Regions from separate parts of the Shewanella sp. GJ50-10 genome, predicted to be linked through region 2. Evidence: predicted binding sites of a transcription regulator. Region 2 holds the regulator's gene; the other holds the start of a gene.
What was found. Region 2 encodes MetJ, which represses methionine synthesis genes. Its sites were predicted from a motif close to TAGACGTCTAGACGTCTA; they were not measured.
Positions count from the first base shown of each region.

Region 1: a site for MetJ is predicted at 2,660-2,677, ahead of metH (methionine synthase). Genes of this name have one in related genera too.

Region 1 covers NZ_JBVVSS010000001.1:3,464,437-3,473,620, reverse strand. The annotation lists gene metH (methionine synthase) at 1-2,458, opposite strand, end outside; gene AC0L4E_RS14680 (histidine phosphatase family protein) at 3,118-3,930, shown strand; partial or broken gene AC0L4E_RS14675 (ABC transporter ATP-binding protein) at 4,327-5,147, shown strand; gene AC0L4E_RS14670 (FecCD family ABC transporter permease) at 5,144-6,265, shown strand; partial or broken gene cobT (nicotinate-nucleotide--dimethylbenzimidazole phosphoribosyltransferase) at 6,159-7,336, shown strand; gene AC0L4E_RS14660 (adenosylcobinamide-GDP ribazoletransferase) at 7,394-8,206, shown strand; gene cobU (bifunctional adenosylcobinamide kinase/adenosylcobinamide-phosphate guanylyltransferase) at 8,206-8,757, shown strand; gene AC0L4E_RS14650 (cobyric acid synthase) at 8,936-9,184, shown strand, end outside.
Region 2 covers NZ_JBVVSS010000001.1:518,232-527,415, forward strand. The annotation lists gene AC0L4E_RS02060 (DUF3373 domain-containing protein) at 1-1,594, opposite strand, end outside; gene AC0L4E_RS02065 (c-type cytochrome) at 1,756-2,085, opposite strand; gene AC0L4E_RS02070 (SDR family oxidoreductase) at 2,543-3,262, opposite strand; gene AC0L4E_RS02075 (LysR family transcriptional regulator) at 3,471-4,379, shown strand; gene AC0L4E_RS02080 (conjugal transfer protein TraF) at 4,502-5,728, shown strand; partial or broken gene AC0L4E_RS02085 (sulfite exporter TauE/SafE family protein) at 5,867-6,606, opposite strand; gene metJ (met regulon transcriptional regulator MetJ) at 6,739-7,056, opposite strand; gene metB (cystathionine gamma-synthase) at 7,278-8,438, shown strand; gene AC0L4E_RS02100 (bifunctional aspartate kinase/homoserine dehydrogenase II) at 8,537-9,184, shown strand, end outside.

The sequences.
Region 1 (9,184 bases), 2.9 Mb from region 2:
GGCTTGGAGTAATGAGCCCTGACATGCCGATAATATCGATATTGTGCTCTTTTACGGCTTCAAGGATTTTATCAACGGCGACCATTACGCCTAAATCAACCACTTCATAACCGTTACAGGCGAGTACCACGCCGACAATGTTTTTGCCGATATCATGCACATCGCCTTTTACGGTGACCATTAGGATTCGGCCATTAGACTGGCCTTCAACTTTTTCGGCTTCAATGTACGGATTGAGGTAAGCCACGGCTTTTTTCATCACGCGGGCAGACTTAACCACTTGTGGCAGGAACATTTTGCCTGCGCCAAATAAGTCACCCACCACGTTCATGCCATTCATTAATGGCCCTTCAATGACATCTAATGGGCGAGTGGCTTGCTGTCTTGCTTCTTCGGTATCGTCATCAATAAATTCAGTAATACCTTTTACCAGTGCGTGGGATAAACGCTCTTCTACTGGCCAGCTGCGCCATGCTAAATCTTCTTTTTTAGCGGCTTGCTTGCCGTCGCCGCGGAATTTTTCAGCAACATCAAGCAACTGCTCGGTATTGGTGGAATCGGCAATAGGACATGGCAGGTTTTGAACTACGTTCTCAACTTTTTCTTTAAGCTCTGGGTCGATATCGTCATAAATCGCCAATTGACCTGCGTTAACAATACCCATGTCCATACCTGCTTGAATCGCATGATATAAGAACACAGCATGGATCGCTTCACGCACTGGGTTGTTGCCACGGAACGAGAACGAGACATTAGACACACCACCTGAAATCATCGCATAAGGCAAGGTGGCTTTAATGTCTTTAATCGACTCAATAAAGTCGACGGCGTAGTTATCATGCTCATCAATACCGGTGGCAATGGCAAAGATATTCGGGTCGAAAATAATGTCTTCTGGTGGAAAGCCAACTACATCAACAAGTACTCGATATGCGCGAGTACAAATCTCGGTTTTACGGGCGCGGGTGTCAGCTTGACCGTCTTCATCAAACGCCATCACAATCGCTGCAGCGCCATAACGCTTAACGAGTGTGGCTTGTTTGATAAAGGCTTCTTCACCTTCTTTCATCGAAATAGAGTTAACGATGGACTTGCCTTGTACGCACTTAAGGCCTGCTTCGATCACGTCCCATTTTGATGAATCAATCATGATAGGTACGCGGGAAATATCCGGCTCAGAGGCGATTAAGTTTAAGAACTTTTTCATCGACTCGGCGCCATCTAGCATGCCTTCATCCATGTTGACGTCGATGATTTGCGCGCCGTTTTCTACTTGCTCACGCACCACATCTAAGGCTTCTTCAAACTTTTCTTCTTTGATTAGACGCAGGAATTTAGCTGAGCCGGTTACGTTAGCGCGCTCGCCGACGTTAACAAACAGCGAGTCGCCATCAATGGTTAATGGCTCTAATCCTGAAAGGCGACAAGCCACTGGAATTTCGGGTAATTGACGAGGGGCGTGATTAATCACGGATTCGCGAATGGTATTAATATGATCTGGAGTACTACCACAACAACCACCGACGATATTGAGCATGCCTTCACGTGCCCAGTCACTAATGACCTCAGCCATTTCTTCTGGGGTTTCATCATAGCCGCCAAACTCATTTGGCAGACCAGCATTAGGGTGAGCAGAAACAAAACACTCTGAGATGCGAGATAATTCTTCAACGTATGGGCGCAGCTCTTTTGGGCCTAACGCACAGTTAAGACCAATCGACAGCGGTTTAATGTGGCGCAGCGAATTGTAAAACCCTTCGGTAGTTTGTCCGGTAAGAGTGCGGCCAGAGGCATCAGTAATCGTGCCTGAAATCATCACAGGTAAGCGGTCACCTAAGTCATCAAAAACTTTCTCGATGGCAAATAGTGCCGCTTTGGCATTTAAGGTATCAAAGATGGTTTCAACCATAATGATATCTGCGCCGCCTTCAATTAAGGCGTTGGTAGACTCAACATAGGCATCGACCAGTTCATCAAAACTTACATTACGAAAACTAGGGTCGTTAACATCTGGGCTGATTGAACAGGTTCGGTTGGTTGGACCTAAAACACCAGCAACATAGCGTGGGCTGCCAGTTTGTGCGGCAACCTCGTCGGCAGCTTCACGGGCAACGCGAGCACCCTCAAGGTTAATTTCGGCTGATAACGACTGCATGTCGTAATCGGCCATAGCAATAGTGGTGGCGTTAAATGTATTGGTTTCAATGATGTCTGCGCCAGACAGCATGTACTTGGTATGAATGTCTTTGATAATTTGACGTTGGCTTAACACCAACATGTCGTTGTTACCTTTTACGTCACAATGCCAATCTTTAAAACGTTCACCGCGGTAATCTGCTTCTTCCAATTTGTAGTCTTGGATCATGGTGCCCATGGCGCCATCAAGAATCACAATACGTTCATTTAGCGTATTGGTAAGTTGTTCTAGAACCTGACTGTAGGAAGTCGACTTCGTCATATCGGATTACCTTTATTGCAATATTTAATTGGTGCTATTGGCCAATCAATTGAGTGATGAAGCAGTGCGATTAATAAAAATAGCATACCTTTATTTGGTAAATAAAAGGCGGCTTATATTGAAAATCCCTGCAGAAATATTCAGCCTCAATCTCATCTTTAATCCTACCTTTAAGGTGGATTAGATATTTGTTTGGACATTTAAACGTATAGACGTCCATAATACGTTTAAATAGATTGTAAGAGCAAGGGCATAACAGAAGTAAGCGGGCTACAAATTTGAATTCTGTGTCTTTGAAATCTTTATAATCGCTAATTTTACCAAGTAGACAGTATTGTTATGAAGATGGGGTATCGGTAAGTTGCTGATGATATTGGCGAATTTTCTTGCTAGTTTGAAGGTAATAGTTATTAGTGTTAGCTGCTAACTAATGTAGTGAGAAGAGTGCAGCGAGCTAATATTTACAGCTATTACTTATAGCTAATGTTTGGGTTAGCGCTTAGGGCTAATGTTTAGAACTAATGCTTAGGGCTAATGTTTAGAACTAGCGCTTAGGACTAATGTTTAAAGCTAATACCTAGAGCTAATACCAACAACAAATAGCTAACTTTTAAGGTTAAGTGTTTCCAAAAGAATGTTTGAGAAGGTGAATCGTTGATATGAAACAGGCCAAAATAATATTACTGCGTCATGGTCAGTGCGAGGGCGGTAATATTCTACGGGGAAAAACTGATGTTTCTTTATCGCCGCTAGGTTGGGCCAATATGGAAACTGCCATTAAAAAGCTGGAATTGGTTCGCCAAGCCCGGTCTGTTTCAATCTATAGCTCACCTTTGCTGCGTTGTCGTCAATTTGCCGAAGATACGGTCGCTGATATTAATCAGTCATGTTTGTTCGCTAATCACTTACCTGAGCAAGATGCTCAAACATCGACAGTCACCCCGCTGAAAATACAGCTCATGCCAGAGTTTCAAGAAATTGATTTTGGTGATTGGGATGGGCAAACCTTTGATGCTTTATATCAAGCAGATCCGCAGGCGTTAGATTTGTACTGGGACAATCCATGGGAAAATACACCGCCTAATGGCGAGCTTATGACGGAATTTGAAGCCAGAGTTACAGGTGGACTTAATGAGGTGACGCAGCAGCTTGAGTCGCAACTGAAACAAAAGCAGCAAGAGGTTTTTGAACCCTCGCAAGAGAACACCGTCACAGCACTAATTGTCACCCATGGTGGCGTGATAAGACATATTATTAGCCTGATACTTGGGCTTGAACGCTGCAAAGGCTTATATGCGCAATTAGCCATTGATTATGCTGCTAGTGTCGTTATTGATGTGTATTGGCCTGAAGCTCAATCATCAAGTCATCACAGCGTTGATGGCAACATTGATGGTAATAGTGTTAATACGGATAAAAATGTAAATAGCGACAAGGTTAAGCCTGTGTATCGCCTGAATTGGCCAAGTTAAAAAATTACTTAAAAGGTCATTAACTCAGTGAGATATGTCGTACAATAGTGCGATAAGATTGTTAGCCTGAAATCAGGTTGTTTTTACAAACAAAATCGCGTTAATTTGTTGCTAGAGTTAATCTGTATTAACTGGCTGCAAATGAATAGGGAATCATGGTTCTCGTAAGTTCACTTACGATGATTAGCATGAACTGTACCCGCAACTGTAATGTGAAATACACTTAGCTTAGACAGGCTGTTATTTCATAAAGTCAGATACCTAGCGCTATTTTTCAAGCTGTTATCAGCGTTATACAACCTGTGCGGGTGACTCAGGCGGAGTGTGAATGTTTTTAATAAGTAAGTGCCCCTTATTGGGCAGAGCTGCATATTTAATGGCTAAGGCGATTAATCTATGAGTTCAAACCTTTCTTCAGCGTTAAGCGTTGAACACCTCAGCTGGTCTGTTGATGATAATCAGATCCTCTCACAAGTTAATTTTGCCTTACAACAAGGTGAAATGCTCGGGCTTATTGGCCCCAATGGCGCAGGTAAATCTAGCTTACTGCGTTGCCTTTATCGTTATATCACCCCAGACCAAGGGCAAGTTAAGCTGTTTGGGCAAAATATTAGCGACTTTAGCCAAAAGCAATTGGCTACCAAAGTCGCCGTGGTGCAGCAAGAAACCCCACATTATTTCGAAATGACCACTGATCAAATTGTCGCGATGGGGTTAACGCCCCATAAAGGCTTGTTTGAATCTGACTCCCAAGCAGACAAACGTCATATTGCCGAAGCACTTGAAAAAGTGGGTTTGCAACTTAAAGCTAAACAGCAATATGAACAGTTATCGGGGGGGAAAAACAACGGGCGTTAATTGCGCGCGCCATTGTGCAACAGCCGCAGCTATTGATCCTTGATGAGCCGACAAATCATTTGGATATTCGTTATCAAATTCAAATATTAGAGTTAGTCAGACAGCTAGGTATTAGCGTTATTGCCTCGATTCATGATTTGAATTTGGCTAGTGCGGTATGCGACCGTTTGTTGCTATTGGATAAAGGCCAATGTATGGCGCAGGGTTTACCTGATGAGGTGTTAACAGAAGCGATAATCGGTGATGTCTTTGGCGTTTGCTGTCAGGTATCTAAACATCCTCAACATGGTAAACCTTTGATTACTTATTTTTATGGCTATCAAAGCGATCATTCCCATGGCATGGAGAATGATTCATGACATTGGCAGCCTCATCTATGAAATATAAAGCGTTAATAGTGGCGACGGCTTTATTAACCCTGATAACCCCTATAGCTGCAGCGAGTTTTGGTGCCGCTAATATCAGTTTTGAGCAAGTGCTCAGCTTGTTTACGTCATCTATTTTTGGCGCAGACCCGATAAGCTCTGATGGTACGAGTGCGATAACCCAGCGAATTGTGTTTGAACTGCGCTTACCTCGCATAATGCTGGCCTTTATCGCTGGTGCAGGTTTAGCGTTAGCGGGCAGCGTGTTGCAAACTGTCACCCGAAACCCATTAGCAGATCCCTATTTATTTGGTATAAGTTCTGGTGCCTCTTTTGGCGCTGTTTTAGTGTTGAGCTTTTTTGGTAGCCAAGGATTAGTACAGCAGTGGCTTGCTGAATCTGGCAGTCATTTGGCCGATGCCATTTTGCGTTCTGGCTGGTTTAATAACGATGCTTGGTGGTCTTGGTCATCCCTAAGTTTGCCTATTGGCGCCTTTATCGGGGCATGCTTCTCGGTATTACTGGTTTTGTCATTATCGGGCTTTGGCCGTGCAAGCCAAGTCGAGAGAATGCTGTTATCGGGTGTGGCAACCTCATTTATGTTTGGTGCGCTCACCAGTTTAGTCTTGTATTTTTCGAGTCCCCAAGCGGCGGCATCAGTACTGTTTTGGAGTCTAGGCAGTTTTGCGAAAGCGAGCTGGCAAGGTCTGGTTATACCTGCTGTCGTTGTAAGCAGTAGTATATTGATTATTCTGGCATTTAAGCGTCAAGTTATCGCCATACAAGCAGGGGATGAAACCGCACACTCCTTAGGGGTAAACGTCTCGAAATTACGTTTATATATGTTGATTTTGTGCTCGTTAATTACTGCTGTATTAGTCGCAAGTTGTGGCGGTATTGGTTTTGTAGGGCTAATGATTCCCCATACCGTGAGGTTACTGTTTCCTGGGCAGCAACCCATTTTAACTACCGCACTCGTTGGCGGATTATTCATGGTTTGGATTGATGTACTTGCCCGCTGTTTACTTGCCAATCAAGAGTTACCAGTGGGGATCATCACTGCTGCGATTGGTAGTGTGTTCTTCTTATTTGTTTTACGCCATCGTCGATAAGACGCTGTTTTGGAGTATAAAAATGTTTGCAGTAGATCCTATTAACCATCATATCGATGAACAGATCCAACATAAAATAAACCAAAAAACTAAGCCTCTAGGGGCTTTAGGCCTATTAGAAACACTGGCAACGCAAATTGCTAAAGTGCAGTTTGCTAAACAATTTAATGGCAGACACAAATTATTTATTAAGCAGCCAGCCATGTTGGTGTTTGCAGGTGATCATGGTATTGCGGCCCACGGGGTGTCTATTGCGCCAAGTGAAGTGACTAAACAAATGGTGGCAAATTTTGCATCAGGCGGTGCGGCAATTAATGTTTTTTGCCGCCAAATGGGCTTAAACCTTGAAGTGATTGACTGTGGAATGCTAACTCCAAGCGATCATCCAAGTGTCACTAATCATCGATTGGGTTCAGGTACACAAGCGATTCATCAAAAGCCAGCCATGAGTTTATTGTCGGTTAAAGATGGCTTTAGTTATGCCAATGAAGTGGTGCAGCGTCATTATGACTCTGGTTGTAATTTAATTGCCCTTGGTGAGATGGGCATTGGTAATACATCATCAGCCGCTGCAGTTATGGCTGCATTATTGAAGCTTGATGTGAAAGACTGCGTTGGCCGCGGCACTGGCATTAACGATGAAGCCTTTGCGTTAAAAACTGAATTATTAACTGTAGCGATGAACTTACACCGCAATAAGCTCAACGACCCTGTAAATATTTTGGCGTGTTTGGGGGCTTTGAAATTGTGCAAATGACCGGAGCGATTTTAGCTGCTGCTGAAAAAAGAATGTTAGTGGTGATTGATGGCTTTATTGCAACAGCTGCGGCCTTAGCTGCTGTAGCGCTGCATCCAGATGCCCGTGGATATTTGATTTTTGCCCATCAATCAGATGAGCAAGGCCATGTGAAAATGCTTGAAGCACTAGATGCAAAGCCTGTTCTATCATTGGGTTTACGATTAGGTGAGGGCACAGGCGCAGCGCTTGCACTGCCGATTATTGAAGCTTCGGTAAATTTTTACAATGAAATGGCCAGCTTTGAAAATGCTGGTGTGAGCAATGTGGTTTAAAAATAACATTTTTAAACTTAACCGCTAGCGATAAGCAAACTCATCAAGGATTAAAAAATGTCTCATGATCCGCAAACTGGCTCTTTGGTTAATCTGGGCTGGCTTAGAAAACAGCTAAACCTGCTGTTAATCGCGGTTAGTTTTTTTACTCGGATCCCAATTCCTGCTTGGGTTGAATTTGATAGCGATAAACTTAATAAAGCCAGCCGCTATTTTGGCGTGGTTGGAATTATTGTTGGCGCCGTTAGTGCGGTGGTGTTTTGGTTAACTCAGCTTATTTTACCCAACAGTGTGGCGGTGATCTTAGCGATTATCACAGGCGTATTAATAACTGGTGGCTTTCATGAAGATGGTTTAGCTGACACTGCCGACGGTTTTGGTGGTGGTTGGAAAGTCGCAGATAAACTGAAAATCATGAAAGACTCTCGCATTGGTACTTATGGCACCTTAGCGGTGGGATTAACCTTACTATTAAAGTGGCAACTATTGGTTGAAATTGCACTTTATAGTCCATTAAAAGCAGCAATTGCGCTGATTGTGGCACATCCTTTAAGTCGAGTGGTTGCCGCGAGCATGATTTTCTCTGAGCAATATGTCACTGAAGATGACGGCAGTAAATCTAAGCCTTTAGCTCAGCACCAACATATCAATGACTTATTGATCTTATGCTTGAGTGGCTTTGCTGTATTAGCTTGTTTAAATGGCCTTGTGGCATTTGTGTTGTTGCTGGCATTAGTTGCGGTTCGACAACTATTGATTTGGGGGTTCAACCGTCAAATTGGTGGTTATACAGGTGACACCTTAGGGGCTGCGCAACAAATTAGTGAACTGATGTGTTATTGCATCATTTTAACCATAGGTTTGAATTAATGATCCATCTTGTTTTAGGCGGGGCTCGTTCTGGTAAAAGCCGTTATGGCGAGTCACTTGCTCAGGAATATGCTGAGCAAGGTGATACTTGTGTTTATATCGCTACCGCAACCGCCTTAGATGACGAAATGCTGCAACGTATCGCAAGACACAAACAAGACCGTGCTGATGCAAATATGGATTGGGGATTAATCGAAACCCCTTTAGCACTGGCGTCCACTTTAGTTGATCAAAGCGGTGAAGGTAAGGTGATTTTGGTCGATTGCTTAACCTTATATTTAACCAATCATTTAATCGCGAGCGAAGAAACTCACCGTAATGGTGTTGATGATTTATGGCAGCAACAGAAAAAAGCGTTACTTGCATGCTTACCCAAGCTTAAAGGCAAAATCATTTTTATCAGTAACGAAGTGGGCTCAGGTATCGTGCCTTTAGGTGAGCTCACTCGTCGTTTTGCCGATGAAGCAGGTTGGCTTAATCAAGCCATCGCAGCCAAAGCTGATAAGGTGAGTTTAGTGGTCGCAGGCATTCCGTTATCGTTAAAAGGTTAATCTTTTACTCATCATTTGAACACTTCATTATTTCACTGATATAGATACAGAAACATTTTAAGGACGATTGGCATTAATGAGCAATCAAGATAGACCTGATGATATTAATAGTGAGCTTGACTCTGTGTTGGCATTTGCAGAGCAACATCATTATCAAGCAGGTACAGCCAAAACCTTGATGGTTCAGGGCACAACATCAGATGCGGGCAAAAGCACCTTAGTGGCAGGTTTGTGTCGACTATTTGCCAGAAAAGCAATCAAGGTTGCGCCATTTAAACCGCAAAATATGGCGCTCAATAGTGCAGTGACCAGCGATGGCGGTGAAATTGGCCGTGCCCAAGCCTTGCAAGCAGTTGGCTGTATGCTTGAACCTCATACTGACTTTAACCCTGTTTTATTAAAGCCAAGCTCAGATACTGGATCGCAA
Region 2 (9,184 bases):
GCCCAGCGAGTTTGATAAACATTCTCGGATTAATATCAAACATGTAATAGGCTTCAGCCACATGTCCTCTGGTAGCCAGTTTGCTGCCAATAGGGTCATCTTGAGCTTGGGTGAAAGGAGTCCAATATTCAGAGCCATAGTTATATTCAAGGCCGACTTTACCGTAAGGTGCTGGGATTTGTACGCCGACATAAATTCCGTAGCCGTCTTTGGCATCATTTTCTTCAGCGGCTGAAGGCATCATGATAATTTCACTGGAATCTGCATTTAATTGAGCTTCAAATACTGCATCAGTTAGCATGCCGCCAAACATACCCGCATTGCCATTACCATCGGCGCGGGTCCATCCTCCAGATACGAACCACTTCACGTCATTATCTTCTTCGCGAGCAAAGCCAATGCCACCTAAGAACATATCGCCAATGACATCGCTAGGTTGCACTCGAGTGACGAAGTTGAAGTCCTCAAACTTTTGCATGTCTTGATACATGGTTGGGGCAAATATTTCAGCCAATTGAGTTGGAAAAGCCATGGTGCCTTTAAAGCCATCATTGACATCTTTTGCGCCAAACAAGGTGAGTTGAAGGAAGTTTTTTCCGTCGTTAACGACATCAATATTAAAGCCACCTAAGTGAGTGTCTTTAGTGACGATATCGCCAAACATTTCGCCATTTCCCCATTGGGATTCGAACCCTTGACCGTAACAAAAGCGAACTACTTGACCTTCAACACCAGTGATATCACTTAAGTGATAACCCATAGTGGCGCCATCAAAATTGAAGTTAACTAAATGGCCTGAAGGGGTGCCGCCGCGTTTTTCATTTTCACGATACTGGGTTGGTGGGCCATAAGTTGAAGGTCGGCGCCCTATGGATAAATACAGTGGTGAACCGTTAATATTTTTCCAATCAAAATAGGCGCGTTCAACTCTGAGCCAGTCGCCGCTTGGGTTGCCGCTATTGGTGCCATCCATAGTAAATGAACGCCAAGAATCAAAGACTTGTACTCCTGTTGAATCTCCCCAGTTCTTGAACATACTCAGGCGACCAGCAAAGCTGACGTTGTCCCATACTTTGGCTTTAAGGTTCAGTCTTAATCGAGTGGTGTAATATAGGTCGTTATCAATATCTTGTACGGACTTGGGCGACAATACGTAAGGCATGGTGCCTTGAAGCTGTCCATTTTGAAAAGCTGTCGCTAAGTTGGGGTTAGCCGCCATCATTTTTGCTAAAGGTGAGTTGGCATCATCGGGCATTCCAAACTCGCCGCCCATCGCCTTGGCACCAAAATCGTTAAAGTCGACATTAATGGCAGGGTTCCACGTGACATCTTGGTAGTGAAGTGAATGAACTTTAGTTCTAAAGTCACCAGTGATTTCTATTCTATCTAATGCTGTGTGGCGCTCATTTTTATCGACTCGGTTGTTAATATCATCAAGTTCATCATTGATATCGACAAGCTGTTTTTTAAGCTCTGCAATTTTTTGTGCATCGGTTTTATTAAGGCTATCTCTTTGTATATCAACATCATTAGCATAAGCGCTTGCTGATAACATCAAAGCATTAGCAACTAATAGTGAAATTAGAGTACGCATATCATCTCTCCTTTCGAATGAGCAGCTCTTACATAAACTGCCTTCGATTGATGTTGGAAATCCTCAGTTTTGCTAAATTTAGGCAGCATGAAGCCCTGAGATAATTCCCATTTTTTATTAATTTATTGAATTAAAAGTGTTTTACAGTCGAAATAGGTTAACTAGCCACAGGTTTGTGGTTGGTCTGAATCCGCTGCATGGTCATATAGAAACTGTTGGATATCTAATAATTCTTGTTCATCCAGGGCGTTGAATACTTCAGCTTTTGCTTTGTGCTTATTACGCTTAAAAAAACGGTCCCATTGGCTCATTGTTTTGCTCATTGGGGTTACTTCTCCACCTTCATCGCCTACGCCATGACAAGCCTTGCACTCTTTTTTATAGAGGTGTTTGCCTTTTTTAGGATTACCTCCATCAGCAGCTTGAACTTGTGCTCCAAAACATAAAGCGAGAGTGACGCATACGAGTATTTTATTTATTGTTTTCATCATCATTTCCTTTGTCTTACTTTGTACTGAGTTAATGGGCTTGGATATTTATGTATCCTGCTTGTTATTAAATTTAACAGTTGTAATAAAAGTAATTATTGAGGTTGATCAAGTAAATTATAAAAATCTAATTGATAAAAATATCATTGATAAAAATCTAATGATTTAAGTGGTGTCTGTTTTTGTTATTGATAAATATAGGTATTTTATTTTTCATTAAGAGAGGGTAAGTATTGTTTAAGCCTTAGTTTCGCTTTTAGAGGTAGGTTTTAGATCACATTTTTAATATTTAACTATCTCTAAAGTGATACATGGTGGTTGCATAAAAGTAAATAGGAGGAAGGGTGTAGCAGAAATTGTGCACTGTATTAGTTACAGTGCACATTGACAGATATGTCTATTGACTAATGTCTATTGGCTTTTCTTAAATGAGCTGTGTCTATTGATGTTGTCGGTAAGCTTATGGTTGCTGACGAGTTGGAGCTAAAACGATTTCACGAACACAAACATTTTGTGGCATTTCGTAAGCAAATACAGCCGTTTCAGCAATATGCTCAGCAGCTAACACACCGCCCATGACTTCTTTCCAGTCTGCGTAACCATCTTTAATCTCTTGGTTGGTGGTATGGCTCAATAGCTCTGTTTCAACAGCACCAGGGGCGATAGTGACCATACGTACATCATCCATTGCGACTTCTTCACGAATGTTCTCAGTTAGTGCGTGTACTGCAAACTTTGTCGCACAGTATGCTGCGTGATTCGGGAACGTTTTACGACCTGCAATAGAGCTTACGTTGATAATAGTACCTGTTTTGCGGGCTTTCATATCAGCAAGTACACAGTGAATGCCATTCAAAACGCCCATCACATTAACGTTGAGCATTTGGCTCCATTCAGCAGGGTCTTGCACATCAGCTTGGCCTAGTAACATCACACCTGCGTTGTTAATTAAGCAGCCCACTGGTCCAAATTTTTCTTCTGCAGTGGCAATGGCTTGTTTCATTGCTGCTGCGTCAGTCACATCAACACTGATTGATAAGCTGTTTTCTAGTTGTAGCGCCAGCATTGGTTCAATGCGACGTGCCAGCAATAATAGAGGGTGGCCCTTTGCATTAAAAGCTTTAGCCATAGCTGCACCAATACCTGAAGATGCGCCTGTAATTACGATAAGTTGTTTCATTGTGTCGACCTCTGTTTGTAAGTTGCGAGAATTATAGTGAGCTTTTTATTGTTGATATATAATCAATAAAGAACATAATTGTTTACTTATAACTTCTAATTGATTGCTGCTTGGTTGATGCTTCATTACCTGCCGAATAACGCGGTAAGTATCTGGTGTAACGGTTAGGAGGTTTTACTCAATGAATAAAATTATAGGCAGTTCCATAATGAACACTGAGATAAATCTGGTGGATATTCGCGCTTTTGTAGTTATTGCTGAGCAAGGGAATTTTACTGTGGCAGCAGAAGTGCTTGGTTGCTCGCGATCGCACCTGTCTAAGCAATTATTGAGTTTAGAAACATTTCTTGGGGTGAGTTTAATTATTCGTACCACGCGCACACAGCGCTTAACTGATCAAGGCGAGTTGTTTTTACAGCAATGTCAGCAAGCTCTGCAGCAAATAGATCAAGCTGTTGCGACTACGGTCGAAAGTGCAGAACGTCTTAAAGGTAATATTTATATCAATTGTGTTGGGGGGATTTTAGGTGAAGAAATTATCGTTAAGTTGGTCAATGACTTTATCCAACTCTACCCAGATATCACTATCGACTTGGACTTTAGTAGTCAGCGAGTGGATTTGATTGAAGATCATTTTGATGCGGTGTTTAGAATGGGCGCCTTGGCAGACTCGGGCCTTATCGCCAGAAAGTTGATGGATATTAAAAACTGCACCTTGGCATCACCTGCTTATCTTGAAAAATATGGACAACCGACACATCCGAACCAACTTAATAAATATGCGTGTATTGTTGGCTCGATAAATCATTGGCGTTTTGAGCAACAGGGCTCAAGTAAAGACAGCGTAGAAGTGGCAATTAAAGGCAGCTTTAGATGTAAAAATGGCCGCGCGATGAAAATCAGTGCGTTAGCGGGTAATGGGATTGTTAGATTACCGTACTTGTATTGCTCTGAAGAAATGCGAGCCAATGAATTAGTCGAGGTATTTAGCGATTGGCATATCCCTGATACGCCGTTTTATGTGCTTTATCATAAAGATAAATTTCAACCTGAACGTTTAAAAAAATTTATACAATTCACCCATGAAAACTTTAAAACTTATCTGCCTGATTTATAGATAGATCTTTTTAGAGACAGACAAAAAGACTCTGTTTTATTGCTTTGTGGCTAAGTGATTAGTATCACATTTTTCTATATTTCTACTATCTTTATAAAACAATAAAAATAGGGAAATGATGGATGCTAAAAAGGCTAGCGCTACCTTTCTGTTTACTTATGCTTGCCAGTAATGTGCAAGCTAGCGGGCTTTATTTTGAAGCTCGCAGTGACAGTATGGGCGGTACTGGTGTAGCTGCATCTAACCGAGTTGGCGCAAGTTTTATTAACCCTGCTTTATTGGCGATTCTGACTCCGCATGCCACATATACCAATGAAGAAATAAAGAAGACTCAAGAGTTTTCTTTATTACTGCCTGCAGTTGGCGCCGAAGGCGCTGATAGCGATAATATGATTGATAAGTTTGATTCATTACAAGACTCTTATGATGGTCTTGAGGCGGCTATCAATAACGGTGATTCCAATGATATAGAAGTTTTTCGAGATGACTTAGTCGTTGATTTAGAATCTCTAAAAGGTAATACCGCCAATGTATCTGCTGGCATTGGCGCAGCTTTTGTTATCCCTAATGAGTATCTGCCTATGGCGGTGTTTTATAAAAGCTACCTAGACGCTGTTGGGGTTGCCGATATTGCTCAGTCAGATATAGATACCTTGAGTACGCTTGACCCACTAAATCCACCATCAGAAATCACTGACTTAGACTCTCAAGGTGTAGTGTTAGCAGGTGGCGTCACTGACTTTGGTGTGGCATTAAGTTTCCCATTATCGATTGTCAATATGCCGGTTAGAGTGGGGATTTCACCTAAGTTTCAGCGTATAGATACGTACCACTATTCTGTCAATGCCAATAACTTCGATGCTGATGATTTTGACGATGATAAATACCGCAATGATGAGAATCTTTTTAATCTCGATATTGGCGTTGCTTTTGAGCCAATGGATGCACTGACTATTGGGTTATCGGCGCGAAACTTATTCAGTAAAACCGTTAAAACAGTTGAGTCGCAAGGGCGTGAATTTCATTATCAAGTTGAGCCGCTTATTACAGCTGGAGCCGCATATGATTGGGCATCAGTGACCTTAACTACAGATATTGATTTGATAGACCAGACCCGTTTTAAAGAGTTTGATGCGGTGCAATATTGGCGCGTTGGCGGTGAAGTAAAAGCTACAAATTGGTTGTATTTGCGTATGGGCTATCGTCATGATCTTAAAGATAACAGTGTCGATATATACTCATTTGGGACTGGTTTTGCCATTGGTCAGGCTTTTAAGCTTGATATGAGTGGTAGCTATGGTGAAGATGATGCCATAGGCGCTGTGCTTCAAACCTCTTATCATTTCTAGCTCTTTCTAGCATCTGTTTTAGCAAAACATCATTGTGCTTGTATTAACCTCTCTTGCTTCAATTTTGTTTTAGGGAGCCATTCAACCTCTATGACTAATTCAATCTTTGCACTTTACTAATTCTCAAAGGTTATCGCTTTAACCCGCGGAGAGCTCGAGTAATGATTTTATGGTTAACACTAAGGCGCTAAGTCCGCATAATACAAGCGTTGCCATCCGGGTTTTCTGTTTATCGACTTTATTGCTGAGTTTTCCTGCCACGTAACTGCCTAAAAATACCGATGGTAATAGCATTAATGACAGCCAAACATGTTTGGTTTCAACTAAACCAACAATGATTAGAATCACCATCGCAATCATTGAGCTGAATACAAAGAATATTGATAACGCTGCACGGAACTGTGGCGCATCTTTTCCTGCTAACAAAATGGCCAAGGGGGGCCGCCTATTGCGGCTATGTTGCCAAAAATCCCCGATAGCACTCCAGCGATAAATAAGGTTATACGATTAACGGGGGCGGTAATCTTGTAAAAACTGAGAATGACCGCTGAAGCAACAATAAAGGCAATGGCGAGGCCAAGTACCGATTGCGGAGCAAATACCAGTAATGCTGCGCCAAGAAACCCACCAGGAATACGCCCAATCAAAGCATATTGCAGACCATTAAATTGCAGCGAAGTACGTTCCCGTAGCAAGGTCAAAAAGGCAATGGAAAACCCACAGGCAATAACAGGTGCTGGGACAAGTTGAGGGTCAATAATGTAAAGCAGGGGGCTTGCAACAACCGCTAAACCAAAGCCGATAAGGCCTTGGGTTAATGCGCCAAGAAATATAATAACCGATGCAAGCATCAAGGTTTGCGGATCGATAAATGCCATATACTTCTCTGTGAGTACAAGGTGACTCAGAAATCGCCATATTACATTGGGTAATGTGGCGATGTGGGTAAGCTAAACTAATGGGGCTTACATTAAAAAATAAGCGCAAGACGCATTTAGCTCCTATTTAACTTAGTCGTCTAAGTCTTCCCACTCAATACCCATTTGATCCATCAGTGCTTTTGCTTCACTTGGGATACTGTCTGGGCCTTCTTTAGATAAGTCATCATCATTTGGCAGTGGCTGACCAGTGTATGCGTGTAAAAATGCTTCACATAAAAGTTCACTGTTGGTCGCATGACGCAAGTTATTCACCTGACGGCGAGTTCGTTCATCGGTCAATACTTTTAATACTTTTAAAGGAATCGATACCGTGATCTTTTTAACTTGTTCATTTTTTTTGCCATGTTCGGCATATGGGCTGATATAGTCGCCATTCCATTCAGTCATTAACTCACCTTTATACGATAGATTCGTGGCAGATTTTAACTGCTTATTTATTACAGTCAAATTATTGCTGCTATTCTATAACGAAAGCAAATAGATTTCTTTATGTTTAGACGTCTAAACGTCTAATTTGTGTTGACGATCAGATTTAGCTTAGGTACATTTAGCCATCTAGACATCTCTTTGCTGTTTTATTCTAGTGTGTCAATCTTTAGGAGCTTATTATGACCAAACATCGCGCTGCTACACTTGCCGTTCGCCAAGGTATCGAATCAGATACGCAATATGGCGCAGTAGTCCCGCCGATTTATCTTTCGACCAACTATTCGTTCGATGGACACACAAACCCAAGAGAGTTCGACTATAGCCGCTCTGGTAATCCGACTCGTTGCGTATTAGGTGAGGCAATTGCCAAGCTTGAAAATGGCGCGACGGGTGTGGTGACATGCACAGGAATGGCTGCAATAACTTTGGTTACCAGCTTATTGGGGCCAGAAGATTTAATCGTGGTTCCCCATGATTGCTATGGCGGTAGCTACCGACTGTTCACTAATCTTGCCAGCAAAGGTCAATTTAAATTAGTCGTCGTTGATCAAACAGATGAAAAAGCACTGGCTGATGCCATTGCACAAAAACCAAAAATGGTTTGGTTAGAAACCCCATCGAATCCTTTATTACGAGTGGTAGACATTAAAGCGATTGTGGCGGCAAGCCATGATGTTGATGCGCTAGTGGTGGTTGATAACACCTTCCTTTCGCCTATTTTACAGCAGCCATTAGAGCTAGGTGCAGACATCGTGATGCACTCAACCACGAAATACATTAATGGTCACAGTGATGTGGTTGGCGGCGCAGTTGTGGCTAAAGATCCTGAGCTTGGCGAATTACTCCATTGGTGGTCTAACACCTTAGGCCTAACGGGGTCAGCTTTTGATAGTTATTTGACCTTACGCGGTATTCGCACTCTTGCGGTGCGTATTCGTGAGCATCAAACTAATGCTCAACGGGTCATTGAAGTGCTGCAAGCCAGTAATGTGGTCGATAAAATCTATTACCCAGGTTTAAAAGACCACCCAGGTCACGATATTGCAGCCAAACAACAAAAAGGCTTTGGCGCTATGTTAAGTTTTGAACTTAAAGGTGGCGAAGCTGAAGTTGTTGCTTTCTTAAATGCATTGTCGATTTTCTGTGTTGCTGAAAGCTTAGGCGGAGTGGAAAGCTTAGTTGCCGTACCTGCAACTATGACTCATAGAGCAATGGCGCCTGAAGCCCGTTATGAAGCTGGTATTAAAGATACATTATTGAGACTATCTGTCGGTATTGAAGATGCTGAAGACTTAGTGACTGATATTCAAGCTGGTCTAGCTGCTGTTGCCGCGCTTTAAGTGAGTGCCGTTAAACAGTCTTAAGTTGAACAAGTAAGATTTTATTAGCTGCCATGCTAAATCTGCATGGCAGTTTGAAGTGGTTTAAGGAGTTACAAATGACCCGCAGTCATTTACATAAGTTTGGTGGTTCAAGTTTAGCTGATGCTGATTGCTATCGCCGTGTCGCACATATTTTGCTGACTCATGGCAATTGTGATGATTTAGTCGTTGTGTCAGCTGCGGGTAAAAGTACTAACTTTTTGTATAAGTTACTGTCGCTTCGAGAAACAGGCGAGCTTTGGCAAGAAGAACTACAAGTGCTGGTAAGTTATCAGCAAAACCTTATCGAACAGTTACTTTCCAATGAGCAAGCTCGGGATCTACGCGAGCGCTTATCAACTGACAAATCACAACTCATTAGTTTGTTATCTTTAGAGCAACGAAACGAATTTCAGCTTAACCATGTGCTGAGTTTTGGCGAGCGTTGGTCTGCAAGATTAATGGCGGCGCTTTTGCGTGAGTCAGGGGTTGCAGCAATCAATGTTGATGCTTGCTCGATTCTTGTGGCTGACGAAGGTGTTGTACCAAATATTCGCATTGAAGAGTCTCGTCAAAGAGTGCAGAAGCTTCTTGAAGCACACCCTGATGAGCGTTTGGTTATTACTGGCTTTATTTGTGCTAATGAGCACAATGAAACCTTGTTACTTGGTCGCAATGGTTCTGATTACAGCGCAACTCTTATTGCGAGCTTAGCGGATATTGAA